DNA from 4 places in the Paenibacillus sp. J5 genome. Region 3 is predicted to be linked to each of the others. Evidence: riboswitches for the same ligand, from Rfam matches in the RefSeq annotation. Region 3 holds a riboswitch; each other region holds the start of a gene.
What was found. A riboswitch is a leader RNA that binds a small molecule or an ion and turns the genes downstream of it on or off. The one in region 3 is predicted to bind cyclic di-AMP.
Positions count from the first base shown of each region.

Region 1: linked by a shared signal. The riboswitch ahead of ACY1JZ_RS25315 (resuscitation-promoting factor) and the one ahead of kimA (potassium transporter KimA) in region 3 are both predicted to bind cyclic di-AMP.
Region 2: linked by a shared signal. The riboswitch ahead of ACY1JZ_RS02990 (adenine nucleotide alpha hydrolase family protein) and the one ahead of kimA (potassium transporter KimA) in region 3 are both predicted to bind cyclic di-AMP.
Region 4: linked by a shared signal. The riboswitch ahead of ACY1JZ_RS19595 (C40 family peptidase) and the one ahead of kimA (potassium transporter KimA) in region 3 are both predicted to bind cyclic di-AMP.

Region 1 is NZ_JBUEDD010000019.1:54,121-61,877, reverse strand. Features, by position in the region: gene rsmI (16S rRNA (cytidine(1402)-2'-O)-methyltransferase) at 1-818, shown strand, start outside; gene ACY1JZ_RS25330 (AbrB/MazE/SpoVT family DNA-binding domain-containing protein) at 1,052-1,306, opposite strand; gene ACY1JZ_RS25325 (HD domain-containing protein) at 1,749-3,044, shown strand; gene ACY1JZ_RS25320 (TatD family hydrolase) at 3,077-3,850, shown strand; cyclic di-AMP (ydaO/yuaA leader) riboswitch at 4,055-4,218, shown strand; gene ACY1JZ_RS25315 (resuscitation-promoting factor) at 4,459-5,610, shown strand; gene rnmV (ribonuclease M5) at 5,764-6,336, shown strand; gene rsmA (16S rRNA (adenine(1518)-N(6)/adenine(1519)-N(6))-dimethyltransferase RsmA) at 6,349-7,260, shown strand; gene yabG (sporulation peptidase YabG) at 7,320-7,757, shown strand, end outside.
Region 2 is NZ_JBUEDD010000002.1:51,408-59,164, forward strand. Features, by position in the region: gene ACY1JZ_RS02965 (protein-glutamate methylesterase/protein-glutamine glutaminase) at 1-705, shown strand, start outside; gene ACY1JZ_RS02970 (DinB family protein) at 890-1,351, shown strand; gene ACY1JZ_RS02975 (ATP-dependent DNA helicase) at 1,565-3,478, shown strand; gene ACY1JZ_RS02980 (hypothetical protein) at 3,539-3,700, shown strand; gene ACY1JZ_RS02985 (hypothetical protein) at 3,922-4,878, shown strand; gene ACY1JZ_RS02990 (adenine nucleotide alpha hydrolase family protein) at 4,983-5,441, opposite strand; cyclic di-AMP (ydaO/yuaA leader) riboswitch at 5,548-5,701, opposite strand; gene ACY1JZ_RS02995 (hypothetical protein) at 5,876-6,103, opposite strand; gene ACY1JZ_RS03000 (Na+/H+ antiporter subunit A) at 6,362-7,757, shown strand, end outside.
Region 3 is NZ_JBUEDD010000002.1:341,691-349,447, reverse strand. Features, by position in the region: gene ACY1JZ_RS04075 (sugar phosphate isomerase/epimerase family protein) at 1-231, opposite strand, end outside; gene kimA (potassium transporter KimA) at 534-2,351, opposite strand; cyclic di-AMP (ydaO/yuaA leader) riboswitch at 2,359-2,549, opposite strand; gene ACY1JZ_RS04065 (MFS transporter) at 2,722-3,918, opposite strand; gene ACY1JZ_RS04060 (LysR family transcriptional regulator) at 4,035-4,967, shown strand; gene ACY1JZ_RS04055 ((2Fe-2S)-binding protein) at 5,155-5,964, shown strand; gene ACY1JZ_RS04050 (MFS transporter) at 6,033-7,412, opposite strand; gene ACY1JZ_RS04045 (ArsR/SmtB family transcription factor) at 7,532-7,757, shown strand, end outside.
Region 4 is NZ_JBUEDD010000011.1:55,372-63,128, forward strand. Features, by position in the region: gene ACY1JZ_RS19570 (TetR/AcrR family transcriptional regulator) at 1-437, opposite strand, end outside; gene ACY1JZ_RS19575 (YwhD family protein) at 667-1,179, opposite strand; gene ACY1JZ_RS19580 (M1 family metallopeptidase) at 1,337-3,412, shown strand; gene ACY1JZ_RS19585 (hypothetical protein) at 3,423-4,244, shown strand; gene ACY1JZ_RS19590 (hypothetical protein) at 4,498-4,650, shown strand; cyclic di-AMP (ydaO/yuaA leader) riboswitch at 4,627-4,793, shown strand; gene ACY1JZ_RS19595 (C40 family peptidase) at 4,799-5,302, shown strand; gene ACY1JZ_RS19600 (cryptochrome/photolyase family protein) at 5,463-6,824, shown strand; gene ACY1JZ_RS19605 (RNA polymerase sigma factor) at 6,997-7,563, shown strand; gene ACY1JZ_RS19610 (hypothetical protein) at 7,637-7,757, shown strand, end outside.

The sequences.
Region 1 (7,757 bases), on a different contig from region 3:
GGGCGATTCGAACGCTGCGTGAGGCAGAGCTGATCGCGGCCGAGGATACCCGTCAGACTCGCAAGCTGTTGACACATTTTGAGATCGCAACCCGTCTGGTCAGCTATCATGAGCATAATAAGCAGGCCAGCGGTCAGGAGCTGATTCGCCTGTTGACGGAGGGCATGACGATCGCTCTGGTTAGCGATGCCGGCTTGCCTGCCATCTCTGACCCCGGCGCAGATCTCGTCCGTGAAGCTGTGGAGGCGGGTATCCCTGTCGTGCCAATCCCTGGAGCGAATGCAGCGCTCTCCTCCCTCATTATGTCCGGGCTGCCGACCGAGCGGTTTACCTTCGCCGGCTTCCCGCCGCGGGATAAGAAGCCGTTGCTTCTCTGGCTGGAGGAGCTGCGGAGCCAGCGTGGCACACTGCTGCTCTATGAATCGCCCCATCGCTTGAAGAAGACCTTGCAGGCGATGCTGGAGCAATGGGGGAACCGGAGACTGGCGATGACCCGTGAGCTCACGAAGAAGCATGAGGAGGCTGTACATGGTACGGTATCTGAATGCCTGGAATGGCTGGAGGAGCACCCGCCCCTGGGGGAATATTGCCTCGTGGTCGAGGGAGCGGACAGCGATGCGGCAGCGACTGGCGAGCAGGGGGCGGCATGGTGGTCGGATATGACGATCGAACAGCATGTCCATCACTATATGGAGCAGGCCCCGGGCCAAAGCCGCAAGGAAGCGATGAAGCAGGTCGGTAAGGATAGAGGGCTAAGCAAGCGGGACATCTATAATCAGATTATGATTAAAGAGGATGATACGGAAACGCAGCATTAGGAATGGGACGAGTGTACGTAACGAGTGTACGCCGTGCGCAGCGGCCTGATGGGACAACGGACGGCAAGGTCAAGCAGGAGGAATACCTACTTGTCCTTGCCGCCCGTGTCATTGTCACGCTGCTGGCGCACAAAAAAAGACCTTCCTGGCCGGGTTCTAGCACAGGAAGGCAACAAGGAGTATAAAAAGGTTAGAATTAACAATGTTGATTTTTTTATTATAACTTATTTTTTTTAATTTGTCACAGGTGTAGGCAATTCTGCTAAACATTCATGACAAACTATTTTTCCTTTGAAGTAGGTAACATTCTCTGCATTGCCACAGAAGATACATGCAGGCTCATACTTTTTCAGCATGATGCGCTCGCCGTCTACATAAATCTCCAGTGCGTCCTTCTCACCTATCCCCAATGTACGGCGAAGCTCGATTGGAATAACTACCCGGCCCAGTTCGTCTACCTTACGGACAATACCCGTTGATTTCATCATGATCTATCGTTTCCCCTTCCAAACGGTTTCGTCATTATTCGACAAAAAACTACGTTTTCTGTTATCTATAATACCAACCTTTCCCATAATAGTCAACCCAAATTTTATCCCGAAAATGTGTTAAAATCTACTAATGTTACTATAAATATAACGAAATTCACGAAATATATGGGCAGAATTAGCGATAACAGATGGAAATGAAAGCTCGACACTATTCGACATAATGCATTATACATTGTCGAAATAAAGCCGAGTATCTACTGTAATTGTCGACATGTGACATCTTGTATTGTACAAATTTTTTACAGCTACGAATATAGGGAAATAGTGGAAGCTTGAGAAATAAGGCTTAAGCTTGCATTTTGACTGAAAATCCAACATGATACAGACAGATGGTTTAATATGCCAGGCCTATGCTTGCGCGACTAGAGAGGTGACAAGAATGACACAGGAGCATCAGCTACCCGAAGAGAAAGTATTCAAAGATCCCGTACACAAATATATCTACGTGCAGGACGAGCTGATCTGGGATTTGATCAACACGAAGGAGTTCCAGCGGCTGCGGCGCATCCGACAGCTCGGCACCTCCTACCTTACATTTCATGGCGCGGAGCACAGCCGTTTCTCCCATTCGCTGGGTGTATATGAGATTACCCGCAAGATCATTTCACAATTTGAACGCAACGGGTATGCCGATTGGCCGCGCGAGGAAAAGTACGTATCCCTCTGTGCAGCACTGCTCCATGATCTGGGACATGGCCCTTTCTCCCATTCCATTGAGCAGGTCTTCGATCTGCACCATGAGGGCTGGACATGTCGATTCCTGCTGGAGGATACGGAGGTCAATCGCGTGCTGCGGCGTGTGTCGGAGGATCTCCCCGAGCGGGTGGCCGCTGTCATCCGCAAGACCTATGACAAGCCAATCGTCATCAGTCTCGTATCCAGCCAGATGGATGCGGATCGAATGGATTATTTGCTGCGGGATGCTTATTTTACCGGGGTCAACTACGGCACGTTCGATCTGGAGCGCATCTTGCGTGTGCTGCGGCCTCATCAAGGGAAGATCGTCGTGAAGGAAAGCGGCATGCATGCTGTTGAAGATTATTTGATGTCCCGGTACCAGATGTACTGGCAGGTGTACTTCCATCCGGTCACTCGCAGCTCTGAGATTATATTGCGTCAAATATTCAGGCGGGCGAAGGAGCTGTACCACGAAGGCTATCGCTTCACCTATCTGCCGCGTCCCATGCAGCGGCTGCTCATGGACGAGCTGTCACTACAGGATTATTTCCTGTTGGACGAGGCGATGGCGCAGACGGCATTCATACAGTGGACGGAGGAGGCAGATCATCTGCTGTCCGATCTATGCCTTCGTTTCCTTCATCGGCGATTGTATAAATATATAACCATGGATCAAGAGGATGAAGCATTGTGGCATGAGATTCGCTGTGATTTTGCCGCTGCCGGATTGCGGCCGGAGTATCATCTGGAGATTGACTTCCCGTTCGATCTGCCCTACGATGTGTACCAGCCTGGCAAGGCAGAGGGGGAGGAGAAGCCGCCTATCCTGCTCTTGGGTATGAATCATCAATTGTCTGAAATATCGGGGAAGTCTGACATTATTCGGTCTATTACAGGGCTTCATCTTGGAAAATATCACCTATATTACCCGGACGATCTGCTACGTGCCCATGCGAACAAGCTCCGTCCCTCCATTCGCGAGTTGTTCGGTGTATAGCTTGTATTTATAGAAGAAAAGGGGTTTTAACTTTGTTGATTGATACACATGCGCATCTGGATTCCGCCCGTTTCGACAATGATCGTGAGCTCGTCCTGCAACGAGCCAAAGAAGCCGGAGTGGAGCGAATATTAAATGTTGGATTTAACCGGGAGACCATCCCTTCGACAATATCTCTAGCAGAAGCCCATGATTCGATCTATGCGATTGTCGGATGGCATCCAGTTGACAGTATTGATATGCAGCCCCAGGATTTGGACTGGATTCGAGAGCTATCGAGTCATCCGAAAGTAGTAGCAATTGGTGAAATTGGATTGGATTATCACTGGGATACGTCCCCAAAGGACGTGCAGCATCGTGTATTTAGAGAGCAGATAAGATTGGCAAAGGAGGTAAATAAACCAATCGTTATTCATAATCGCGATGCCCATGAAGACATTGTGCGCATCCTGAAGGAGGAGCGCGCGGATGAGGTCGGAGGGGTCATGCACTGCTTCTCTGGAAGCTGGGAAACAGCCAAATTATGTCTGGATATGAACTTCTATATTTCCTTCGGCGGACCGGTGACATTCAAGAATGCAAGGGTACCCAAAGAGGTCATGGAAAGGGTTCCAATCGATCGTATATTGATTGAGACAGACGCTCCTTATCTCGCCCCTCATCCGTACCGCGGCAAGCGCAATGAATCGGCTTATGTACGTATGGTGGCGGAGGCCGCAGCAGAAATTAAAGGGATAACTTTGGAAGAGATTGCTAAAATTACGACCCGAAATGCAGAGCTTTGTTTTCGTCTACCTCAAAAATAGAAAAGAATCTGAGAAATAAAGACCTATGGGGTGATAAAACTCAATTTGTTCGGTGAATTTGCATTAATATTGCGAGTTTTTCCTGAAAATTCGTTTAAATCGCATTTTTAATGATCTTTACAATGGGCCACGAAAGAGGGTATGATTTTTCTCAGAGCTTGAATATGTATTGGATTTCCAATTTTGCTTAATTCCTTTGTTCGGTCTTACGGCGTGTCCGAAATCGTGCAAAGGAAGCGGGGGAACCATTGTTGTTCAGGGGTGAATTTGGTACGTGTCCGGAAACCTTCGCATCCGGTTCGAACCGATAGGGCGACTCTCTTGCCCGAACCCGTCAGCTAACCTCGTCAGCATGTAAGAGAGAGATCAACCTCGTGCCCACAATCCATGGTGAATACAACTTGCCTGGAAGCCACGAAACAGATCCTCTGTCGCGGGCTTCTTTTTATTTTTGAATATCTATTCAGAGGGCGACATAGGGTTAATCATGGAGGTGGGGAATCGGCGAGCTACTAGGAATGCGTGCTTGCACGCTAATCTACAATAGTCGCGTCATTTGAGATCATGCGTAACAGTTGACGGCGGGGCTATGAAGGAGGACCGAGGAAGTGGGCATGTTCCAACTCAAGGATACCCATGATAAACGATCATCCAGCATGTCTTTCGCATTGCGATGGAAGCATGAAAATTTGCGTTTGATTGTTCTAAGTGCTATTATCTCAATCGCTATGACTTTCATGTTACTGGTGTTGCTGTACGGTACGGCTTACAAGAGCGTATCGCTCGTAGTCAATGGACAAGAAACCGTTGTTTCGACGAAACAGTGGGTCCTGCAGCGCCTGTTGGATGAACAAGCTATTACAGTCGGGGAACACGACAAAATCTCGATGCCGCTTGATGCGGACATCAAGGACGGGGCCCGGATTGTAATTGACCAGGCTATACCGGTGACGGTTAGGGCAGACGGTACAACGAAGACATTCTACACCACAGAAAGAACCGTGAAAGCGGCGATCGAGGATTTGAATATTTCGCTTTCAGACGACGATAAGATCATGCCTGCCTTGACAGAAGAGCTAGAGGCTAATGAGACCGTATCGATCGTTCGTGTAGATAAACAGGTTGCCAAGACAGAGCAGTCGGTGCCGTTCGAAGTGGTGAAGAAGAATGATCCGACGCTCGAGGAAGGCAAGGAGAAGGTCGTACAGGCCGGCAAGGAAGGTCTGCTCGTGGAACAATACGAGAAGGTCTATGAGGATGGTCAGCTCGTATCAGAGAAGCTGGTTACGAAGACCATCGAGTCGAAGAGCGTTGATCAGATCATCGCCATCGGCACGAAGAAGAAGCCGGAGGTTATGGTTGCTTCCGCGGACGCAGGTACTGGCGCAGCGCAGACCGTAACCAAGTCAGGCGTTACCTTCAAGGCGAAGAAGGTGCTCAAGAGTGTAACACTGACCGCTTATTCGGCGGGTGTAGCTTCGACGGGCAAGGATGAGAGCCACCCGCTGTATGGCATTACAGCCTCGGGAGCGACGGTGCAGGAGGGACAGACGATTGCTGTCGATCCTGATGTCATTCCCATGGGCTGGTGGGTATACATCGAAGGGGTGGGCTTCCGCCGGGCAGAGGATACCGGAGGAGCTATTAAGGGCAACAAGATCGATGTTTACTTCGATAGTGAGTCCCATGTGAAGAAGTTCGGTCGCAAAAAAGGGCATACCGTGTATGTGATTGGCCCTAACAAGCCCAAATCGAGTTAATACCGGCGGTGCCTCAAGCTCTGCAAGACTTTTTATTGACTGTGCTCTAATCATATCGTAATTTCGATGCAAATATGTCATGATAAGAAGAGGCGATGCCTCTTCTTTTTTTGATTGATAATTAAAGCTTAGACGGACAGAGGGAAGGTTCAAATGATTAAGGAAGTTATCGTTGTAGAGGGCAAGGATGATACGATTGCGATAAAACGAGCGGTCGAAGCCGATACGATCGAAACGGGCGGCTCTGCGATCGGGGAGGCTGTGCTGCGTCGAATCGAGCTGGCTATGGAGCGGCGGGGGATCATTATCTTCACCGATCCCGACCATGCCGGAGAGCGTATCCGCAAGATCGTAGCGGCCCGGGTACCAGGCTGCAAGCACGCCTTTCTCGCGCAGGAGGAGGCGCTGTACAAAGGGGATATTGGCGTGGAGAACGCCTCGCCTGAGGCAATCGTGCGTGCGCTCAGCAATGTTCGGACAGAATATACGGAGCAGATGCAGCCGTCCACGCCGCAGATCGAGTGGAGTGATCTGGTGGACGCCGGTCTGCTCGTTCACCCGGATGCGGCGCGCAGAAGGCTGCTGATGGGCAATCTGCTTGGCATCGGATATGCCAACGGCAAGCAGTTCTTCAAGCGATGCACCATGTTCCGCATCTCGGCAGAGGAATTTGGCGCTGCGCTGGCACAGATGGAGGAGACGCTGGGGCAATCAGAACAGGATTAAGGGGAGACAGGGATGAGCAAGCAGGTGGGACAGGATGCTGCGCTTCAGGTGGCTACACCGAAGCGGACGAAGGAGATTATTGCAAGGCACGGATTCTCGTTCAAGAAGAGTCTGGGGCAAAACTTCTTGATCGATCAAAATATTCTCGATAAAATCGTGGCGGCTGCTGAATTGGACAAGACCAAGGGGGCGCTGGAGATCGGGCCTGGCATCGGCGCGTTGACCCAGAAGCTGGCCGATGCGGCCAAGGTAGTGACAGCGGTCGAGATTGATAACCGTCTGATTCCGATTCTCTCGGAGGTGCTGGAGGGCCAATCTCATGTGGAGGTCGTCCATGGCGATGTGCTGAAGCTGGATCTGCGGGCGCTGATGGAGCGGCGCTATGCAGATACGACGGGGGTCAGCGTAGTCGCCAACCTCCCGTATTATGTGACGACGCCGATCCTGATGAAGCTGCTTGAGGAGCGGCTGCCGCTTGAGCATATCGTGGTGATGATTCAGAAGGAGGTGGCCGAGCGGATGGCCGCACGGCCAGGAGGCAAGACCTATGGGAGTCTCAGCGTGGCGGTGCAATATTATTGCGAGCCGGAGCTTGTCTGTACGGTGCCGCATACGGTATTCATCCCGCAGCCCAACGTAGACTCGGCTGTCATCAAGCTGTCGCTGCGCAGCGCGCCGCCCGTACAGGTCAGTGACGAAGCGTTCTTCTTCCGCGTCGTGCAGGGGAGCTTTGCGCAGCGTCGCAAGACGCTCAGCAATAATCTGGGCGCGCTCGTGGGCAAGGAGCATCGCGAGGCGCTCCAGCAATTACTCAACGGCTGCGGAGTGGACCCTGGACGCCGCGGCGAGACGTTGAGTCTGGAGGAGTTCGCGCGCATCAGCGAGGCGCTGCTGGAGAGCGGTCTTGTTGCACAGATCAATTAATATTTAAGATCACCAATCCGGCTATTTGCCCATAGGATAGACGAAGAGGTGATCTATTCATGAAGCCAGGCGATCTGGTCGTGCGCCATTCCTACGGCGGCGATGTGTTGTTCCGTATCGAAGCTGTTCGTAATGCGTCCGCGATATTGAGGGGGGCGGATTACCGTCTGCTGGCGGACGCCCCGATGAAGGATTTGTCGATTGTAACCCACCCTGAACTGACGGATGCATCCAAGCAGGTTCGCATTAAGGAAGCCCAGACAACAGACCGGATACAGCAGCAGCAGCTTCATCAGCAGATGAGCTGGATTGACCGTCAGAGCCAGCCGGGACAGCCCTCCTATTTTGAGGTGCCAGGTGTGGTGCTGCATCTCGATGGCGATGCCAATTATATGAAGAAGAGCATGCAGCTCTATTCGACGATGCGCGTGCCTGCGCATGGCATCTATGTGCATGAATCGCGTATGGCGGAGATGGTTCATCGTCTGCTGCCGCAG
Region 2 (7,757 bases), 290 kb from region 3:
ATGGGCTCGGCTCCTAAGGTGGAACGGTTTATTCTGCAGCTCATCCGCACGATCAAGGGGGCTGCGGGCTCGCGAGCCAAGGTGGACCCTCTAGGTCCCGCTGCTCCTTCCAAGGGGGCTGACTTTGATCCGTCTCAATCCAGTACGGATATAATTGCAATCGGCGCCTCGACAGGAGGAACGGAGGCCATTGCTGCACTGCTGCGCAGCTTGCCTGCCGGAATGCCGGGCATCGTGATCGTGCAGCATATCCCCCCCGTCTTCTCCAAGATGTTCGCTCAGCGGCTGGATCAATCCTTGCCCCTGCATGTCCGCGAGGCAGCGGACGGGGATCGGGTAGCGCCTGGGGATGTATTGATTGCGCCAGGAGACCATCATATGGAGCTAGTCTCCAGTGCCAGCGGCTACAAGGTGCGCTGCTTTCGCGGTGACAAGGTGAATGGGCATTGCCCTTCGGTGGATGTGCTGTTTCAATCGGTTGCCAAAGAGGTGGGCAAGCGCAGCGCTGGTATTATATTGACGGGGATGGGCTATGACGGTGCCAGGGGATTGCTCGCCATGCGACGCCGAGGGGCAGTGACACTGGCTCAGGATGAGGCTTCCTCAGTAGTCTATGGCATGCCCAAGGCAGCCTTCGAGCTAGGCGCTGCCCAGCAGCAGGTGGCATTGTCACGGATGGGTCAGATGCTGCTCTCTCTGCTATAGGCTTGGCGGCAGTGAGAGCGGCAGCATTCAATACAGATGGAGTTCAATTTGATGGCTGACATTGTGAACGTCCAGGCGTATAATAACAGGTATCCCATAGCTAAGCCGTATGTCTTGCTCCAGAAGTTGTCAGGAAGCGGAATACAAAGTAGCGGGGAGTGTAACAGATAGGGGGATACAGACCATGGAACAGGTTCTACGTATGTTTCACCATCTGGAATGGGCGGATCGTCGTGTGTTGGAAGCGCTGCGTGCTGCGCCTGGCGCAGATCAGGCGCTCAAGCTGTTTGCACATCTACTTAGCGCCGAGCAGATCTGGCTGGCTCGCCTTCAAGGGGAGAAGCAAGATGGGGTGGAGTTATGGCCTGAGCTGTCGCTCGAGGAATGCTCCAGTCTGCTTGAATGCAATCGTGTGGGCTATGTCAGCTATCTCGAGAAGCTGGATCTTATAAATCTGGGAGCGGACTGCTCTTACACGAATACCAAAGGCGAGCCGTTTGTTACGAAGGTCGGGGATATATTAACTCATGTTGCGCTTCATGGCAGCTATCATCGAGGGCAAGTGATGGCTCTGCTCAGCAGGGAGGGTCTGTCGGTTGTCACCACCGACTATATTCAATTTGTGCGTGAGATGAATTCATTGTAGTGTCCTTCTTCAAATAATCGGCGCGACAGCGCCGTCCCAAGCAGCCGAGTACGGATCACAAGCGGAGCAAAATTTTCTTGTGATCCGTATTCGGCTTTTTCGCGCGGGGATTCAATAGCTGATGAGGGAAGCCCTCCTCCACCAGAGACAAGAGAGTTGCTGTGCTGTATAATGGACAGGAATGACGTATAAAAGCTTGGAGGCACAGCCAGATTGAACAACTATCCTTTCTCTTATGATCCAAGTCAGCCGTTTGTCCAGCAAGCAAGCGACTGGATTGCAGATGTATTTTATGAACGATTGCCTGAGGCGGGCTTTGATATTCGTGACGAGCAAATCTATATGGCATTTCAACTAGAGCAGGCCTTCAGCAACAAACAGACGATATTTGCCGAGGCGGGTGTCGGGACGGGCAAGACATTGGTCTATTTGCTATACGCTGTGCTCTACGCCAGATATACTGGGAAGCCAGCGGTTATTGCCTGCGCGGATGAATCGCTAATTGAGCAGTTGGTGAAGCCGGAGGGAGACATTGCCAAGCTGGCCCGCTATCTTGAATTGCAGGTGGATGCCCGGCTCGCCAAGTCCCCCCACCAATATGTGTGCTTGAACAAGCTGGATGCGCAGCTCCAGGGAGAGGATGCTGCCGCAGGACGTTATCTTCCCATCTATACCGGTCTTCCTGACTTCGTTCACAAGCCGGCTGCTTTGCAGACCTTCACTCCGTATGGCAGCAGGCAGCAATACCCGGAGCTGGATGACCAGGAGTGGAGCCGAATTTCATGGGACATCTTCCAGGATTGCCTCATCTGTCCCCAGCGCCATCGATGCGGGCAGAGCATCTCCCGCGACCACTATCGCAAGGCAACGGATCTCATTATTTGCTCGCATGATTTCTATATGGAGCATGTATGGACCTATGACAGCCGCAAGCGAGAAGGACAACTGCCGTTATTGCCCGAGCACAGCGCTGTTGTGTTTGACGAGGGGCATCTGCTGGAGACGGCTTCTCAGAAAGCGTTGACGTATAAACTCAAGCACCAGGTGTATGAACAGATTATTGTAAGGCTGCTCGAAGGCGAGGTACGGGAGCAGCTTGCCCAGGCTATAGAGGACTCGATTACATGCAGCGAAGCGCTATTTGACTTGCTGGGTCAGTATAGCCGCGTTGTTCCCGGCTCTGATCGGCGGGAGGTATTGCTCCATGAGCGCTTGCTGCGAGCCGTTGCCGAATTCAGAGAACGGATTGCGCAGATTGAGGAGGAAGTGGCGCTTGAGAGCGGCTTGTTCTCGTTGGATGGCTATCAACTGAAGATTGTTGAAGAGCATATGGAGATGATCGGGGTTGCGCTGTCCTTGTTCCAGCGGCCGGAACAGTTGATTGTGTGGCTGACGGATGGCGAGGATGGGCTGACACTGGTCATTATGCCCAAGCTGGTCAAAGAGGTGTTGCATGAGAAGGTGTTTGCCAAGCCGATGCCGATTGTGTTCTCCTCAGCGACCATGTCGGTGAACGGCTCATTTGACTATATTGCGCAAGGACTTGGTGTAACTAATTATCTTTCATTTTCGGTATCCTCTCCATACAACTATAAGGAACAGGTGCAGATTGAGCTTGTTCAGCAAGCATCCCTGGAGCATAAGCTGGATAAGGTGTATCAGCGGCTGGAAGCGGAGGATGGAGGCGGAGCCTTGCTCTTGTTCCCGTCTTTTGAGGAGCTGGGGCAGTTCAGACAGGCGCTTCGCGATTCACCGCTACGGACGGCACGGAACATATGGTTCGAAGGGACAGCCGAGATCAGCCATCTCATTCATGAATTCCAACAGGATGTACAGAGTGTATTATGTGCCGTCACCCTCTGGGAGGGGCTGGATATTCCAGGGCCGTCCTTGTCGCATGTCATGGTTTGGTCGCTGCCATTCCCGCCCCATGATGCTGTATTTGCCGCCCTTCGGCAAGAAGCGGACGATCCGTTTGAACAGGTGGATTTTCCATATATGTCACTAAGGCTCAAGCAGGGGATGGGAAGACTGATCCGTACACAATCGGACACAGGAACCATAACGATCTTTGGCGATGGCTGCGCTGAAGAAAGGTTGAAAGAACTAATCGCGAGATTTATGTAGACAATTACAACGGACAGGCAGGCTTATGGCACACCAAAAGAATATTATGATCAGAGTGGCATGACGGAGGCATTAAAGCTTACTTCGACTACAGGTATTTTTGCCTTTACGGGCATCGAGTCAGTGGGTCATCTGTTGTATGGAAGTGTGCCATCGGCAGGAGAAGAGGCATTGAAGCAGATTTTGATCGATGTGAAGCAACAGGTAAGCAAGTTGTTCTAACAACAGCCAGCTATAGGAGCAGCGAATCAAGCGCAGACGGCATCAAATCAAGGAAGCATATTTCTTTGATGCTCGTGTGCGCTGTTTGTCCTGTCAACAAGTTTATGCTTGGCGGAAACCTCGCACCCTCCCCGTTCGTCTACATGAATAGAACTTAAGGGCAGTCAATTATGATACTGCCAAGTTGGTACATATATTTAATTACGATAGGAGATGTAGTGATGAAGAAATGGCTTCTCGTATGCCTATTGACGCTTGTCCTTGCAGGCTGCACAAACGAGCCAAAGACCGAATCCATTGACACTGGGGGAGGCACGGTACCAATTGCCAATGAGCAGGGAACGCCCTCCCCTTCAGCAGAAGGCGGCGGTTTAACGGAGCCCGATACCGCGTCGTCAGATGAATTAGAGCAGGAGGATGACGTCCTATCGGAGGAAGAGCTGCAACAGGTAGCTTCATTCGGCTATGCGGACGAGACAGGACGATTGCTGCTCGTAGAGCCGGACCCTACGATGGAGGCGGTCAACCCGGCCACGATTACGCTGGCCATCGGTGAGGGAGGACAGCGTCTATCCGTCAAGCACGTCGGTACTCAGCAGAGGGATGATCAAGATAATGGTCGACAAACGGCCAATAATCTCAAGCATCGGGCGGGGGAATTGTTTGAAGTGGAGGACGGGGAGGCTGTGCCCAATGCTACGTACCTGCTGCTGGACGGAAAGGCATTGCCCCAATCTGCTGTGTTGAACGTACAGCCATTGACCGATCAGGCTGCAGAGCAGGAGAAGGTGCAGCAGATCGAAGCTGCCAAGTCACGCAAGGTGCAGCAGGCATGGAAGCTGGCCACCATTGATGAAGGCCAATCCTTGTATCTGATTCAATTCGAACGCGAACAGGACAGCATGCTGGCTAGCTTGGCCATAGAAACGAATGGACAGTTAATGTTCATGGATTACCCGGCCACATATGATGAGAACAGCACATGGAGAGTAGACGACGGTGGGGAGGTCACGCCTGACATGTTCTCTGTGCTGCTGGCAGCACGCACAGCCGAAGGGATGGTGATCGGAATTGAATGGTGGGGTTCCGAAGGCCAGATCGTAAAATTCCTGTCTCAGCGCGCCGGTCAGATCACCGAGCTTGAGCTCAGCTCTGGACGATATATGTCACCAGTATAAAGGGAAATGTCATGAGGAAAGTCCAGGAGCAGCCGGAAGCTGGATGAGCGGCTGCTCCTGTTCATTATGAAATAAAGCTAAATTTTGTATCTCCTGTTGGAGCACTAAGAAATGCCATTATGCTGGCGCAGCGCACCTGAATAATGAGCCGCCTCCTGTACTCGCTCTGAAGAGACGATGTGCAGATCCACATCTTCAACACAGCGAAGCAGCTCCTGAACGAATGAGCTTCGGGTCAGCATCTGCCAGCGGGACTGGACGGGTTGCCCGATGACCAGTTGGGTAATACCGAGATTTTTGGCTGTAGAGGCAACCAGCTCACATGCCTTGGCGTTTGGCTTCGTAATGACGGTGAGCTCCGCGCCCAGCTCCTCGCATTTGTTCTTCCATTGCTCCAAATAATATTGTTTGTCCGCATGCAGCTCATCATACGCAGCATCCACGATACTCAGCACATGCAGCGGCTTGCTCTGCAGCAGCTCGGACAGCTCGTGGCCGCGTTCAATTAATTGATGCCCGTTGGAATGGCAATGCACACACACCATAATTTTTTCATTTGTCATCTCGTTTTGATCTCCTGCCAATCAATTGTAATCTTCGCCCGGCAACGCAAAAAAGCCTGAGAGCAGAGAACTGCTCCCGGCTTGCAGCATCGCAAACAACCGGAAGATCATCTCTCTCATCCGCTTACGAGGTTAGCTGTCGGATTCGGGCATGAGAGTGCCCGTCTATTCTTGAACCAAGCGAATAGATTCACCCCTGAAGCACTAAGCTTCGTTGGTTCCCCCGCTCTCCCTGAAGGAAGATTAAGCGTCATATATGCGTTGACGTGTCGCCACTTATATTACGCCACTTGCGTGAAAAAGTAAATCTCCTGAAAGAGCAGTATTGGCCCGAAAAAGGCGATGTAAGTGAACTTAATTGATCTGCATTTATGTTTTCTGCCTCAAGCTCGTTTTATCTTCCTTATTGGAGATCAGGGCTAATCGGATGACCGTTAGCGTGGCGGCTTAATGATTCGCACATATTCTCTTGGCGCGAACGGTCGTCTGTCAGGCTCCGTCTCCTTCCGGGGTTGTGCGGCCAACTGCTGGGGCTCGCTATAGATGCCCGGGTTGGAGAAGCCCTCAGCTATAACTTGCGACTGACGGGGTTCAGCATGACCCCCTCCTGCGTAAATCCCTACCAAAAGCAACAGACTGCTGATGAGTTGGTGGTCTGGCATAGAGAATCCCTCCTAATGCTTACTACAAGGATGCCACGTTTGGTCGAGGGCTATACCTGTCTGCTCTTTACAAGCTGCGCCCGACTCGTTATACTGATAAGGATGGTTTTAGTACATTTGGACAAGCTTGAACAACTCGATCATAATTCAATACGTAATTCATGGAGGAGCCTGCCACAAGCGGGCTCTTTTTGTGTATTTTTGTACCTTTAATCAACAATAATGGATAATATTACTTATCCAAGAGGAGGATTGGACTTGTCTTTGCTGCACTTATCTATTCTACTGCCGCTCGCGGGCTCGGCGTGTGTCTTATTGACGCGAAAATGGCGGACACTTCCTCATGCCGGTTGGCTCGTATTCCCAATACCGCTGTTGCTATTTGTCTATTTTTGTTCACAAATAGCATCGGTTCAGAGTGCGCCGACTACAGCTTCTATACCATGGCTGCCCTTCATCGACATTTCGTTTGCTGTTTATCTTGATGGGCTGTCCCTACTTTTTTCGCTGCTCATCAGCGGAATCGGCGCGCTGGTTACGTTGTACTCTATCTTTTATATGGATCGCAACAAGGAGGATGTTCATTCCTTTTATTCGTATTTGCTGTTATTTATGGGTGCGATGTTAGGTGTGGTGCTGTCTGATAATTTGATGATTCTCTACGGATTTTGGGAGCTGACGAGTATCGCTTCCTTTCTGCTGATCGGCTTCTGGCATCACCGCGACCGATCCCGCTATGGAGCGCAGAAGTCGCTGCTGATTACGGTATTTGGCGGTCTGGCGATGTTCGCCGGGTTTGTGCTGCTGTATGTGATGGCTGGCACGTTCAGCGTCCGCGAGATCATCGCTCAGCTTGGCTCGCTGCAGGGGGATGCCCTGTTTGTGCCTTCCCTGGTGCTCGTGCTGCTCGGCGCATGTACCAAGTCTGCCCAATTTCCGTTCCATATCTGGCTGCCGGACGCGATGGAGGCGCCGACGCCGGTTAGTGCCTATCTCCACTCGGCCACGATGGTCAAGGCAGGGCTATATCTGGTTGCCCGTCTCAGCCCGATCTATGCCGCGGAGGCGCTCTGGTTCTGGATCGTCACCACAACGGGGATGATCACGCTCATCCACGGCTCGTATCAGGCGATCAAGCAGAAGGACTTGAAGGCCATGCTCGCTTTCTCGACCATCAGCCAGCTCGGACTTGTCATGTGCCTGCTTGGCCTCGGATCAGCCTCGGCCTTCTTCGCAGATACTGCGACCGCGCTATTCTTCGCCAAGGCCACGACAGCGGGCCTGCTACATCTGTTGAACCATGCGCTGTTCAAGGGAGCGCTGTTCATGGTCGTCGGTATCATCGATCATGAGACCGGCACACGAGATGTACGCAAGCTAGGCGGCTTAATGACGATCATGCCGGTCACCTTCACGGTGGCGCTGCTCGGGACAGCATCTATGGCGGGCTTGCCTCCGCTGGGGGGATTTATAAGCAAGGAGATGTTCTTCACCTCTGTGCTGCAGATTCAGCAGCTCGGGCTGTGGAATATAAAGGGGTGGGGGCTGATCATTCCGGTGATCGCCTGGGTGGCCAGTGTGTTCACCTTCACCTATAGCATGCTCCTGCTCGTGAACACCTTCGGGGGGAAGCTGAAGCCGGACAAGCTGGAGA
Region 3 (7,757 bases):
CGTGATGCCAATCTTGCCTGTAGGGGAGCCTAAGGCGGATAGCCTGAAGCCTCTTGCATCCAGAGCGCGCTTAATTTCTCTGGCTTCGTCTAATGTGTAGTCTACAATCAGCCTGCCGCCCACCCCGCGCATTTCAATATGCTTGATGCCGTGCTGTTCCAATACATCCATCTGAGTGTTCAGATCGGTATCGATCTCATCTGCGAAAGCGGATAATATAAATCGACTCATAGCATCCCTCTTCTCCTCATATTCATGTTGGGTTCCATTGCCGTTGAACCTCGGGAATCACTGCGGACTCTTCCATCATAAAATTGAGCGACAAGGATGTCTATGTAAAAACACAACATCATTTGCACTAATTGAATACGTTCTCAAAATAGGGAATGAATTCTAAGCTTCAGTGTAATTAGGAAGGAGAGGCGCATTCTTCTCCCTGTGCAGGGCAAGCCTGGGTAGCGTTCCATGAGCCGGAAAGCTAAGCCAGGCTGCGCCCGAAGCATGGAGGATCAGCAATGAACGTGGCCGCGCCGCTACCGCTTCAAATGATAGGGCACCGTCGTGACCACAATATCCTGCTGCCGGAACAGTTGCGCCCGCAGGAGCAGGCTGGTCTGATTATGGAGCATGGCATGCCACCAACTGCGCGTAATGAATTGTGGAATCAGCACAGTCACGGGGCCATGCTCCGGCGATTTGGCTTCCACCGTGTGAATAAACTTGAGCAGCGGGCGAATGACGCTCCGGTAGCTGGAGCGGATAACGACGAGTCTGACGCCGGGATTCCATTGCTCCCATTTGCGTTCCATCGCCTCAAGCTCCTCATCACTAAAGCCGACATAGACGGCGACCACCTGATCGCTTAACGAACGGGCATAGCTGAGCGAATGCATGACAACCCGCGTAATGCCGGCAACAGGAACAATGATCGTTCCCTTGGCTATATACGGCTTCTCCTTCTCAGGCTCGATGCGTAGCTCCTCGGCTATGTTGCTGTAGTGCTGGTGAATACGATAGAACAACAGGATGACAAGCGGCAAGAACACAAACACGACCCAAACCTGGCTCCACTTGGTGAAGATGAAGATGAGCGTAATGAACAAGGTCGTCAGCATCCCGATCGTATTCATGATCAGCTTGGGTACCCAGCCAGCCGGCTTCAGGCGAAGCCATCTTACGATCATCCCGAGCTGTGACAGGGTGAATGGAATGAATACGCCGACGGCATAGAGCGGGATCAAGCCCTCTGTCTCTCCTCCAAACGCGAGGATGAGTGCGGCGGACAGGACGCCCAGGAACACGATGCCGTTCGAGAACCCGAGTCGGTCGCCGCGCACTGTGAATGCCCGCGGCATATATTTATCCTTGGCCAGCATGTAGGCCAGGAGCGGGAAGGCAGAATAGGCGGTATTGGCAGCCATAAACAAGATAAGGGCCGTCACGCCCTGAATCATATAATAGAAGATATTGCGCCCAAGCACCGCCTCTGCGATCTGCGAGACGACCGTAGATTTGGCATTGGGGACAATGCCGTAGCCGTAGGCGAGCAGCGTGATCCCCATAAACATCGCACCCAGCAGCACGCCCATCATAACGAGAGTGGTCGATGCGTTGCGGGGCGCAGGCTCGCGAAAATGCGGCACCGCATTGGACATCGCTTCGACGCCGGTCAGAGCCGAGCAGCCCGAGCTGAACGCCTTCAGCAGCAGGAAGAGTGTGACGCCATGCAGCGCAGCTCCAGCTCCAGATGATGCTGAGTGCATATCCCCACTTAGAAAACGAATCGCTCCGGTCACAAGGAGGGCGAAGATGGCGATGACGAACAGGTAGACAGGGATAGCCAGCACGCTGGCAGATTCTGTTACACCGCGCAGATTCATGATGGTAAGAAATCCGATCATGATCAGCGCGATCCCCACTCGGTCATCATGCAGCGCGGGAAAGGCGGAGACGATCGCATCGGTCCCCGCTGACGAGCTCACGGCGACAGTCAAGATGTAATCGACGAGCAGCGAGCCGCCCGCGAGCAGGCCAGTTGCCGTGCCCAGATTGTCTTTGGCAACGATATACGCACCGCCTCCAGTCGGATAAGCGGCGATCGTCTGGCGGTAAGACAGGATGAGAATCAGCAGCAGCCCAAGCACTGCGACAGCGATCGGCAGCGAGTACCAGAGTGCGGCAGTTCCAGCCAGCAGCAGCACGAGCAGAATCTGCTCCGTGCCGTAAGCGACCGAAGACAGGGCATCGGACGAGAGGACGGCCAGCGCCTTCAGCTTGCCGAGCTTTTCATTGGCCAGGGCGCTGCTTTTCATCGGTCGTCCGATAAACAGCCGTTTCAATTGAGTAACCATCGGTATTTCTTCCTCTCTTGACGCTTACGGGGTTAGCTGACGGATTCGGGCCTGAGGAGGCAGCCCTACGCCACGGCTTGCGCCTGACGATTCACCCCATAGGCATGAATGCAGAGCGTTTCCTCAATCGCGCTCGCATCGCTTGCCTGTTCGGTTCCCCCGCTCCTGCATGATTGCAGGACTCAGCGTTCTTGCAATATATGTTACGAGATGAATGATACGCCTTGTGAGCAATAACTGTAAAGGTTCGGGAAGGGGTGAAAACGGCTGAAAAAGCGAATTTAATGCGAAGAAATCGGTTACAACGGGGGAGCGCCGCTGGCGCGCTTGCATTTGGTTGCAATCTCGCCAGCTTTTGCGCTTGCTGCTGCTATGCTTGTTGTGTGCTGCGATGCTTCTCTGGCTGCTTGCTGCCAATTCGAAGCTGAATCACAATCATCACGATGACCAGGATTGCCAGACCATAGATGGCAGACGTATAGCCTCCGAATCTGTCGTGCATCACGCCGACAAACAGCGGCCCGAGTGAGGCAATCATGTAGCCGCCAGATTGGGTCATGGCAGACAGTGAGCTTGCTTCCTCCGCATCGGCCGCCTCATCGATCGGCAGCATCAGAGCGATCGGGAACAGTCCTCCAGCACCTAGCCCCAGCACGATGGCAATCAGCCATGGCGATGCGTGCAGCAGCAGAAGCAGCAGACCGATCAGCTCCAGGAGCGAGCAGGCAACGAGCCATACGCCACGGCGCTGATAGCGGCTGATGAGGAGTGGCATGAGCAGGCTCATCGGAATCTGCACCACGGTGAATAGCGTCAGCACCGAGCCGGCTGTCTGCCTGCTGGCGCCCATCTCCTCCACGATCGGTGCGAGCCATGCCGTCATCGAATAGAAGATGACAGCCATCAGCCCGAAGAAGCCCGTCAGCAGCCAGGCGCGCTTGCTGCGCAGCGGCAGTCCGGCACGCTTGGCTTGCGGCGTCGTCTGCACAGCGGGCTCATCCGAGCCAGCTACCCGCTGCTTCGGCTTGATCGGCCGCCACCAGAATAGAAGAGCGGCGAAGGCGAGCACCGACCAGGAGGCAGCGGATGCCTGCCAGGAATCATTGAGGGCGGATTGCAGCGGCACAGCCAGCGCGGCGCCGAGTCCCGCTCCGATGACCAGTGACATTGAATAGACACCGACGATAGCGGTGGGATTGTCAAAATGGCGCTTGACGAAGCCGGATAGCAGCGGTCCTGTAATCGCGATGCCGATCCCGGCGACAAGAGCGGTTAGCAGCAGCATCCAGCCCGTGGAGGCGACGAATCTCGCCGCGGTAGCGCCGCCGATGAGCAGCAGGCAGCAGGCTACCGTCCGCTCCAAGCCGAAGCGGGAGCTGAGCTTTACGGCTGCAGGGGCGAAAAAGCCCATGCACAGTACAGGAAGCGAGGTCAGCAGGCTGGCGAGTGCTCCACTCATGCCAAGCGACTCGCGGATCGTTTCGAGCAGCGGCGAGACAGATGAAATGGCCGGACGAAGATTCAGTGAAGCAAGGAATAAGGCGGTTAGCAAAAATAGAAAACGCATGGCTGTCTCATCTCCATATGATGTATTGCATCGCATCCGTTTATCCGCACAACACTGGCTGTGCGATGGATACTGTAGCATCTTCAAGTGTATAGGGAAGAATATGATTGATCAATATGATTATTTCTATTATTATCATAGATACAATCAATGATTCGGAGGGGATGAGCTTGGAAATTCGCCAGCTCCGTTACTTTATGGCTGTATGCGAGGAGATGCACTTCACGAAGGCCGCGGACAAGATCGGCATCTCCCAGCCGACGCTAAGCCAGCAGATACGAGCATTGGAGGATGAGCTGAACATCCCGCTGTTTGATCGGCTAGGCAAAAGGATTGCCCTGACAGAGGCAGGCAAGCTGCTGCTGCTATACAGTACCCAGATTGAGCGCAACCTTCAGAATGCGCAGGAGGCCATTGCAGAGCTGCGGCAGATGCAGCGCGGTGTGTTGCGAATCGCTGTGCTGCCGTCCGATCTGGACTATCGGATTACCGAGCTGCTGACGACATATCACAGGGAATATCCGACCATCAAGCTCCAGGTGATCGCCTCAGTCGAGATTGTGCAGCAGGTGCTGGACAATGAGGTCGATCTGGGAATCAGCCTGGAGGGAGAGCCGGATGAGAGGCTCGTAAGCATCCCGCTATGCAGGGAGGACTATGTGCTGGTCGTCTCTGAGGGCCATCCGCTGTATGGCAGACAGCAGCCGATTATGCTGGAGGAGCTGAGGACACTACCAACGATTATGTATCCGCAAGGGTATATCGGTCGTGACATTGTCGAGCAATATACACGTCGACGCGGCTTCTTGCTCAACACACAGATGGAGACGACCTCGGCAACCTCGGTGCTTAGTCTCGTCAAGGCGAACCAGGGGGCGACCATCCAGCCTTGGCCGCTTATCGTTCAGATGGGCGATCCTGCGTTGCACTGTGTTCCCATAATTGAGGAGACGCCTTGTCGGAAGCTGGAGATTATCCATCGTTCAGATCGTTATATGGGGCAGGCAGCGAGGCAGTTCATGCAGCGTGTGATCCGCTTCTTTACGTAAAGAGGCAGACTATTGACAACGAAATTAATAATCGTTATCATTAAGCGAGCAGATGGAAAGGATTGCTTGCGCTCGAATTCGTTTCGGCGCGAAACGAAGCTATGCCAGCCCAAGCCAGTACCCGGTTGAACATGTCGACCGGGGATTCGTGCTGAGCTTGAAGCTGCTGGCATGAGGGGGGACATCGATGAATGAAGGATTGGATTGGACGCTGATTGAGCAAAACTTAAATATATCGCCTACAGGTGCTGCTGAGCCCCTCGCGGAATTACCGGCAGCCATGCTGCTGGATCATGAGCAAGCCAGAACGATGCTGGAGCAGGCCGGTGCTGCTGTCCGTGCTGACGGGCTCGTACTGCCGGCTTCCTTTGCCGGGTTAAGCGTGTATTACTTGTTCGCCGCATCGATAATAATGATGGCGCAGAGCAACCGCCTGCCGGATCTATCAATGAATAATCTGACCCTTCAACTCGAACGCTATGGAGATGATCATGCTAATCTTCGCTATGTTGTTCATCGGCCATCTGGACAAGAGCTGCCGGAGGAACCGGAGGCGATGGAGGCGTTCGTGGAACAGGAGGTTACAAAGTATATTCAGGAGGTTATGGTACCGCTGGTTGAAGGGATAGCCGAGGCAGCAGGAGTCAAGAGCGCCATGATCTGGAACCAGTTCAGCGGTCAGTATACGTATCTGAAGAAGTTGTTCTTCATGCAAGTCCAGGATGCTCAGGCGCAGGCGCGCTTCGAGCGAATCTATGATCTGATTCTGAATCGGGTGTCGCCAGAGGTGTTCGGTCGCCGCAGACACCCATTTGTTCACAAGCCACGCTACATCGACAATCCTGCGAACCCGGAGGAGAAGTGGATGATTCGTTCCTCCTGCTGCATGTACTACGCAAGAGAGAACGGCCGCAAATGCTTCACCTGCCCGAAGATGACGCCTTCTGAGCTGGAGGAACGCAAGCAGGAGCTGCTTGCTTCTGCAAGTAGACATTAGGGCAGACATACGAAACCCCCGTTTATGGCGATCAGCCGTGAACGGGGGTTTCGCTATGTGTCTTCAGATCAACTGCGAACGGGTGAGTGCTGCTGTTGCCGCTGCACTAGGCGATAGAACAGGGAGACGATGAGAGATAGCAGACTCACGCCAGCCATGCCCCAAAATAGCAGGGTGAATGCACCCGGCAGCTCGGCTGGCGAATATGCGCCAAGCACGCTGCTGCTCAACGCCACGCTGAAGGCGCCGCTGAAGAACTGCAGCAGTTGGAACAGTCCCATCCCCGATCCGATATGCTCGCTCGGAAGCACCCTTGACAGTTCATTGGACACACTGGCATTGAGAGCGGAGAAGCTGATGATCAATAGGGAGTAAAAGAGCATAATGGCATAGTGCGACAGGTTGCCAAGCAGTGCGAACAGTACACCGGCTGCCAGCAGCAGCCACGGCGCCACGCGGAACAACGGCTCATTGCCGAAGCGATCGATGGCTCGTCCGATGTAATTGGCGGCGAGCATGGACAGCAGGGCGCCAGGAAATAGTACAAAGCCAGATTCATTCGGTGTCAGGTGAAATACATGCGACAGCAACTGCGGCAGCAAAAACAGAGCGGCAAAATTGTTGATGTAGGCCGTTATGCCCAGCAGCGTTAGCAGCAGGTATGGGCGATTGCGCAGCAGCACCGGTTGAACAAACGGATGCGCTGTTCGGCGGATGCGGAGCCAAAAGAACGCCAGGGCGGCAATACCCAGGGCAAGCACAGCAGCCAAGCGGCTCGTCAGGAACAGCAGCAGTCCAGTCGAGCCGATGCCGAGCAGCACCGCTCCCGGCCAGTCGAAGCTTCCCTTGCGCGGCTGCTCCTGCGGCAGCAGCTTCAGAAAGACCGGAATGAACAGCAGGGAAATGCCGGTGATTAGAAACAGCGTGTTCCAGCCCAGATATTGTGTAATGGCTCCGCCAGCCACCGGGCCAAGCCCAAGTCCGAGCGAGGCGGCCGAGCTGATGAGCGCCATAGCTTTGCCGCGGCGTTCGAGCGGAATATAACGGGTGATAAACACGATCGCAAGGCTCATCACCGAGCCAGCGCCGGCAGATTGCACCAGTCGGGCCACCAACAGCAGCCCGAAGCTATGGCTGAAGAAGCCCAGTATCGATGCCCCGCCCAGGCAGCTAAGAGCGATGACGAGCAGCCGCTTGATCGGCACGAAGTCAGACAAGCGGCTGTACGTGATCAAGGCGATGGCGAACAGGATTGAATATCCGGTTACGATCCATGAGGCCGTCGTGGACGCCAGTCCGAATTCCTTCGCTACCTGCGGCAGGGCCAGATTGAACATCATGGTGTTCATAATAACGAGAACGAGTGTGGCCCCCATAAGCGGGATGATCAGCTTTTCCCGGAGGCTGTGTATTTCGTCAGAATTGTTGGCAGATCGTGAAGAAGACATTGGTTTTCCCTCCGAATTACGTAATGTTCGATCATTGTCGAACTATAAAAATATAGCATGAGATATGATACAATGCAATAAGTAGGATTACTGAGGGATGGAGGGGAGGAGGAGTCGTGATGAGAAAGCTGTATCATCCTGATCGGGATACTATTCAGCTAACAGCAATCTTTGCCGCTCTGAGCGACCCGCTTCGGCTGCAGCTTGTCCAGGATGTGGCCAGCGCCGGGGAGCAGGCGTGTGGCGCCTTCCAGTATCCGATCGCCAAGTCCACCATGACGCATCACGTCCGCGCGCTGCGCGAGGCGGGGGTGTTGAAGGTGCGTATCCAAGGTACACAGCATT
Region 4 (7,757 bases), on a different contig from region 3:
AATGAGCCGTCCCGATTCCCCTCTTCAATCAGCCCAGCGATAATCCGGGCATCCTGCATCACGCCTTGCTTCATCCCGGACACAACAAATGAAGGCTGATGAATCTGCGCGCCCAATACCGCATCCAGCGCATGCGTCTTGTCGTCGGCCAGCAGACCCTCCAGCAGCAACACCATACGTTCACGTGCTGTCGGAGCCTGAAGCTCGCGCACAAGCTGCTCCAGCAGCGCCGCCGAAGCATCAAATTGCCGCTGCATGACCGCCGCCAGCAAGTCCTCCTTCGACTTGAAGTGATGGTAGATCGCTCCCTTGGACATGCCGAGCGCGGCGATAATATCCTGTATACTCGTCTTCTCGTACCCCTTCTCCGTAAATAGCCTTGCCGACACATCCAAGATGTGCTCCAGCGTCTGCTCCGGAAACTTGTTTCGTGCCATCTCGTCACTCCCATTCATACCGACCGTTGGTATGAATAATAGTTGCATATTCCCAGCCGCTATGTCAACCCGGTGTGCGACGAGCGGTGACTGCACGCCATCTCAGGGTCTGCTCTTTCTGTCAAACAAGCCGTGATCGCCGCCATCTGGCAGCTATCACGGCTATGCCTGTCCTATCACCTGTGTTCAGCCCGGTGCATCCGCCGTATCTGGCAGATGATGACGCTGATCAGCCCCCGAGCGCCTCCTGGAGCGCTGCAGAGCGGCTCCACCACTCCTCGTTATGCTTCATCAGCAGATCACGCAGCAGTCCCTGCTCCTTATCGCCGAGGTTATCCACGAGAATGCGACGCTTGATCGCATAGTCGAGACGATTGACATGATCAGCGAGAATCTTCCAGCCGCGGCGCGCCTCGGAATCAATCCACATCTCGCATGCAGTCGCACCGGCATAGTAGGAGCCTTCTTCTGTACGATCAACAGCTACCCAGACGATCCAGCACTGCCGTCCATTCGGAACGTCCTCACGGTTGGTGCTGAACTTGATGCCGCGCTCCACCTTGCTCTTCGCATGCATCGCGCCAATATCGATGTAAGCTTCATCGCCATCTATTATAATGCAGGATACCGAATTCAGATCGATCGAGCCTGCGCCAAAGCCCTTATGCTCCTTCTTGCTGACGACATTGAGCGCCAGTGACTTCTTCTCCTTCTTCTCCGGCTGGTTGCCTTGCTCCGTCATAACAGACACACCCTTCCCCTTGCATTGTATATGCCACTGCGGTTCCTGAATGTCCAGGCCGCAGGCTGTCCTCACAATAATTCCATTTTAGCTAATATTCCGTGAAAAGCCAACATATACATGCTGTAGATGCTTGTCAACGGGAGGTAATAGACGAATGATCCCACGCCGAACCAAAGGAATAGTAGCCGCCATCCTGATGGCCATACTCATCGGAGCTTCACTCCAGCAGGGGTTTGGCGACGCCTGGCAGTCTGCCTATACGTATGCCTTCGCGCCCGCAGCCCCGCCCGCCTCAAGCCTTGCCGACAGCACCATGCTCCACCCGAAGCCTGAGCTTCTCCCGGCCGCAGCCAAGCCGGAGCCTGCCCCACCTGCCTCCCGTATGGCTGAAGCCACGGTTACCGAGCAGCCCGTGCCCCCGCCCAAGCCGGAGCCGCTGAGCACTCGCGTTGCAGAGTATCATATTAATGTGCATTTGCACAACGATGAGAAGCTGCTGCATGGGCAGCAGACCGTCACCTGGACGAATCCGGGCAAGCGGGAGGTGTCCGAGCTGTATTTCCATCTGTATCCGAATGCCTTTGAATCTCCACGAACGACCTTCATGCGCGAGTCGGGCGGCAAGCTGCGGCAGGACAAGGCAACCGCTGGCAGCTATGGCTTCATGAAGCTGGAATCGCTGACGACGACCGAGGGCGAGAGCCTGCTCCCCCGCCTTCACTATGTACAGCCCGACGATGGCAATGAGCAGGATCGTACCCTGGCGAAGCTGCGGCTGCCGGAGCCAGTGCCTCCAGGCGCCTCCATTACGCTGAGCCTTGGCTTTCAGGTGAAGCTCCCGCAGGTCTTTGCCCGTATGGGCTATGCGGGCGACTTCATTATGGCTGGTCAATGGTTCCCCAAGCTAGCCAAATTCGAGACAGCCGGTACGCGCGGACGCGCTCAAGAGGGTTGGAATATTCATCAGTATCACGGCAATTCGGAGTTTTATAGCGATTTTGGCATCTATAACGTCAAGATTAGTGTGCCTTCCGGTTATACCGTGGCCGCCACCGGATTTCCCAGTCAGCCGGCGACCGATGACGGGAAGACCAAAACCTACCAATTCTATGCAGATGATGTGCATGACTTTGCCTGGGCGGCCTCGCCGGACTTCATCTATGCCGAGGAGCCGTATTCTGCTCCGGGCGTACCTGGCGTCCGAATCAAGCTCTATCTCGACCCGCTGCACGAGAATCTCAAGGACCGCTACCTGCATGCCGCCAAGTCGGCGCTGGCCAAGTATGCCCAGTGGTATGGCGAATACCCGTACTCCACCCTGTCGATCGTCGTCCCCCCCAAGGGAGGCAACGGCGCTGGCGGTATGGAGTATCCGACGCTCGTCACCGCCTTTGAGGCCGACACCGACAACCCCGGCTATGAGCTGGAGCGGGTGATTGTTCATGAGATCGGCCATCAGTACTGGTATGGGATGGTGGCCACCAATGAATTCGAAGAGGCATGGCTGGATGAAGGCTTGACCTCCTACTCCGAGGATAAGGTCATGGAGAGTGAATATGGCGTTGCCCCACAGCATTTGGTCGAGGCCAGCTACCTGACCCATCCGGCCCCGCTCAAGCTGCTCTCATGGTCCTACCGCGATCATGAGCATTATGCGGAAAATGTATACATGCGAGCCAAGCTGGTGCTGGTCGATATAGAGAAGCAGGTTGGCGAGAAGACGATGCGCAAAATAATGCGAACCTATTTTCAAAAATACAAATTCAAGCACCCGTCTACAGCCGACTTTCAGAAAACCCTTGAACAGGTTACACGCAAGAAATGGGATGATTATTTCCGCCAATACGTCTATGGCAGCCTGACCGCAGATTTCTCGGTGGAATCGATCGAGGTACGGCCTGCCGAGCAGCAGCGCACTGACATGTATGAATCCATCGTCGTCATTCGCAAAAACGGCGGCGATTACGGAGAAATCCCTATTCTATTCCAGTTCAAGGACGGGACGGCGCTCTCGAAGGCCTGGGATGGCGCAAGTAGCCACATTCAATTCAAGCTGCTGCATACCGCGCCGCTCGCCTTCGCTGTCGTTGACCCGCAGCACACGATGGTCTTGGACAATAAGCGTATCAATAATTTCCTGAAGTCCGAGGTGCTGGAGTCTTCGAGCACCCGCTGGAATCTGGGCATCGTCAAAGTGATCGAGGGGCTGCTAGGCTCCTTGAGCTGGTGAGGTGAGAGAGATGAAACAGCATTTGCTGCAAGGCTGGAGACTGTCGCTGAAGCATTTCCCTGTCATTATTATGCTGTTCCTGTATCAGTTGCTGTGGGGCTTCTTCCTCTACCGCGCTGTACAATCTGTAGTCATCCCCCTGCTCAAGCGGTACCCGGACTCGATGTCGGACAACAGCTCCGTCCGTCTGTTTCTGCTGGAGGCGCAGTTCCAACTAACCAAGACCGAGATCATCGAGCCCTATCTATGGATGCTGGTCGGGCTGCTGGCCGCGCGTATGCTGCTCACACCATTCATTCAGGCCGGGCTCGCCTACTCGCTGCACCATACATGCGATGACCGGGGCACGCACTTTCTTCGGGGCATCCGCCGAGTCTGGAAGCCCATGATGGCGCTCTATGCCGCGGAGATGGCGTTGCTGCTTGCCCCGGTATGGTGGCTGCTGCCGGTCGCCTCCCGACTGCTGCATACGAGCGGCTCTGGCGAACAACTGCTGCTGAACGCTCTGCCCTATCTATGCGGCTGGCTCTTGTGGGGCGGGTTGCTCCATCTGCTGTTCCGCGCCGCGCAGTTCGGCATCGTCGCCCGCAGAGGCTGGAGCGCATCGATAACCTCCGCCCTGCAGTCGCTGCTGCCACTGGCAGCTATCTCGCTTGCTCTGCTGGGAGTAAGCCTGCTGCTGTCGCTGGTTGCCTCCGCTGTATCGATGATCTGGGCGGGCCTGCTCGCCTTAATCCTTCACCAGGCCTTCTATCTGATTCGGTCGCTGCTCAAGGTGTGGACGATGGCTTCCCAATATCAGGCGTGGCAGAGCCGTCAGCACAGCGAGTAACACGTTAAGAAGGACGGATGTCTAACCGATCGCAAATGAATAAGTTGGATGAAAAACGATCGTTTTTCATCCAACTTTTTTGCATTCTCCCGGAGGGTGACAGAGCAGCGCGATTCGACAAATTTCGCGCGGCGGGCGAATCAACCACGATGATGCCAAATCACTGATTGCTGGCGGCATAATACGTCAAATAGCCGCAATAAGTTGCAGGAAAAATGTGAACATTGTGTGAACAAAGCAGGAAAAGTGGCGATTGAAGCGAATACATAGCGAGTACATAAGTGCAGATGGTCCGTTCTTCATTCACATCAGTCATCTGTACCTCTGCACGCCTGGCGTGGGCGAGCCGCAGCGCAATGTTGCCTTGCAGCCCGCCCCGCCGACTAACACATTGCCGAATCCCTGATGAACCGGTCAGGGAGCGGGGGAACCACTCTGGGTGAATTGATCCCGACCAGCAAGAGAAGATAGAGCGCTGGCCTGAGGGTATCATAGGGAGCCTTCGACCGAACCCCACAGCTAACCTCGCAGGCATCGGAAGGAGTTTTTTTGTTTTGAAGAAAGCCGTTCTGTCCCTGCTAGCTCTGCTCGTCCTTATGTCCTTCTCGGCAGGCTCCGCATTTGCAAACTCCAAGATGGATGATGCGATTGACGAACTGATCGGTACACCTTACAAGTACGGCGGCACGACAACCAAAGGGTTCGACTGCTCCGGCTTTACTTCGTATGTGTTCAAACAGTTCAAGCTTGATCTGCCACGTTCCTCGTCCTCCCAAGCTCAGATCGGGAAGAAAGTGGACAAGGATGATCTGAGAGCTGGCGACCTCGTATTCTTCAACACAAGCGGAAAAGGCATTTCCCATGTAGGAATTTATGTAGGAGACGGCAAGTTCGCCCACTCCTCGTCCAGCAAAGGTGTAACCATCAGCAAGCTGAGCGAATCCTACTATGTCAAGCGTTACGTGACCGCGCGCCGCGTGATGGACACTGATACGTTTGAAAAATATGCTGACGAGCCTTCGGATGAAGTGCTTGACACCAGCGGAGATACGGACTAATTCTTTGCATTGTTTATATTGAAACCGCAGCAGCCTCAGGCTTTGCGGTTTTCTTTTTGTGTGCGAACGCACCCTATAGGCGGTTAGCTATATCGCGGCTGCCCGCTCTCACCGCGCCTGCAGCCATCAGGCACCATCTTAACCAGGAGGAGCAACGCTCATGTATGTATTTATCCACCGCAAGGATCTGCGAACCTACGATCTGCGCGCCTTCGACGCTCTTCATCGCCGCGGACTTCCCGGCATTCATCTGCTCATCCTCGACCCGCAATTGCTCACCGCCGAGCGGCTGGTGGCACATAGTGGGCAGCAGTTTCTGGAGCACGCCGTCCTGCTGGAGCATGCCTATGCCCAGGCGGGACAGACACTGCACCTACTCTGGGGACAGCCAAGCGCAGTCGCCGCTGCCGTAATGGATGCTTACCCTGTTCAAGGCCTCGTCGCACATGCTGACTATACACCCTACGCCAGGCAACGGGATGCCGCCCTGACGCAGGCGGCAACCATCCGTTCGATTCCCGCTGTTTTTCTGGATGACCTGCCGCTTGCGCCACTGTCTCAGTTGCAGGACTATGCGGGACGCAGCGAGCCATACAAGGTGTTCACTCCCTTTTACCGCAAGTGGAGCAGCTTCATGCAGCAGCATTATCCGGGGCGAGCGCGCATCACGGTGAAGCAGTTGCATACGGTTGCTGAGCTGGAGGCCAGTGTGCTGGAGGCCTTCGGCTTGCCCGCTCCCATTCAGGCTGCCTGCTCTGCAGCCAGGCAGCGCGTCATGGCAGGCGGCCGGACAGTATGCAGCGGAGCACAGGCTCTGCAGAGCTTCATCCACGAGCGGCTGCATCGCTATGACCAGAGCCGGGATGCCTTCGCCGAGCCAGGCACTAGCGGCATCTCCCGCTATGTGAACAGCGGGGCTCTCTCCGTCCGCGAGGCCTATGAGGCAGCGTCTCTGCAGCCTGGCGGAGAAGCGTGGATTCGCCAATTGGCATGGCGTGATTTTTATCTGTATCAGGCGATTCATAATGAGCGATTTTTCACAATAGAGCAGCAGTATGACTTCTCCGCACTGCAGGAGACGCACTTTGCTGCCTGGTCGCAAGGCAGGACAGGCATCCCGATCATCGATGCCGCTATGGCGCAGCTAAATCAGACGGGCGAGATGCCTAATCGTCTCCGCATGGTGACGGCGATGTTTCTGACGAAGAACCTGCTCTGTCCCTTTACACTTGGGGAACAGTATTTCCGCTTGCAGTTGTCGGATTACGACCATATCCTCAACCGCGGGGGCTGGCTGTGGAGCTCCTCCCTTGGCTACGATGCGGCTCCCTACTTCCGCATTATGAACCCAAGCTCTCAATCTGCCGCCCATGACCCGCATGGCCACTACATCCGCCGCTGGCTGCCCGAGCTTGGCCACTTGTCTGACCGTGAGATTCATCTTCCCAGGCCCGATGCAATCGTTGACTTGAAGGCATCTCGGGCGCGCGCCATGGAGGTATACCGCTTCATGCTTCAGTAGCTTGGCGCCTCTCGAAGATGGATGGAACGCCTCCTTCCTTATTTTGAATTTGCTGCCTGTTAGCCTATAATCAGTACAGGGGCAAGCGGCATTGCCAGAGGTACGCTCCATTTCATTCTTCATAATTGAACCGAGAAGACGAATACATCGTCTATAGATAGAGGTGGCCGTGTTGAGTTCCGATACCCAATTTGATTACTTAAAAGCGCTGAACGATAGTGAAGACAAGACCGAGATTCTTAACGAGCTGATGACCGCCTACGGCAAGGATGTCTGGAACTACGCCTACAGCATGACCCGCAAATGGGAGGTTGCCGACGATATTACACAGGAGGTATTTATCAAGGTATTCAAAAACCTCTTCACCTTCCGCAGCGAGGCCTCCATCAAAACATGGCTGCTTACGATTACCCGCAATACGGTGCTGGACTATAAGCGCTCTGCCTACTTCCGCAGAATTACGCTCGTGGATTACTTCGCAAGCGATTCGAAGACCGGATTGTCCGCCGAGCAGGAAGCGCTGCAGACCGAGGCCACCAGCGAGATGTGGGATATGGTGCTGCAGCTTCCGCCCAAAAACCGCGAGGCCATGATCCTGTATGCGCACAACCAACTGTCTCTCAAGGAGATTGCCGAGGTGCTTCAGGTCAGCGAGGGCACGGTCAAGTCCAGATTACATCATGCACGCACGAAACTATCCCAAATAAAGGAGCGACACCATCATGCATCCGAGCGATAAAGATAAGCTTAAACCGCTTGAAGCCCCTCCTTTGAAGCATCGTGGTTTTGATAAAGCTCTACAGGAAACCATATTGCGACGCGTCAGCGAACTGGAGGAGCAGCAGCCGCGGCGCTCGCGCACCTGGCTGCGCGCACCGCTTCTGGGCGGAGTGGCCGCTGTGGCGCTCGTGTTGCTCCTGGTGCTGACGAATG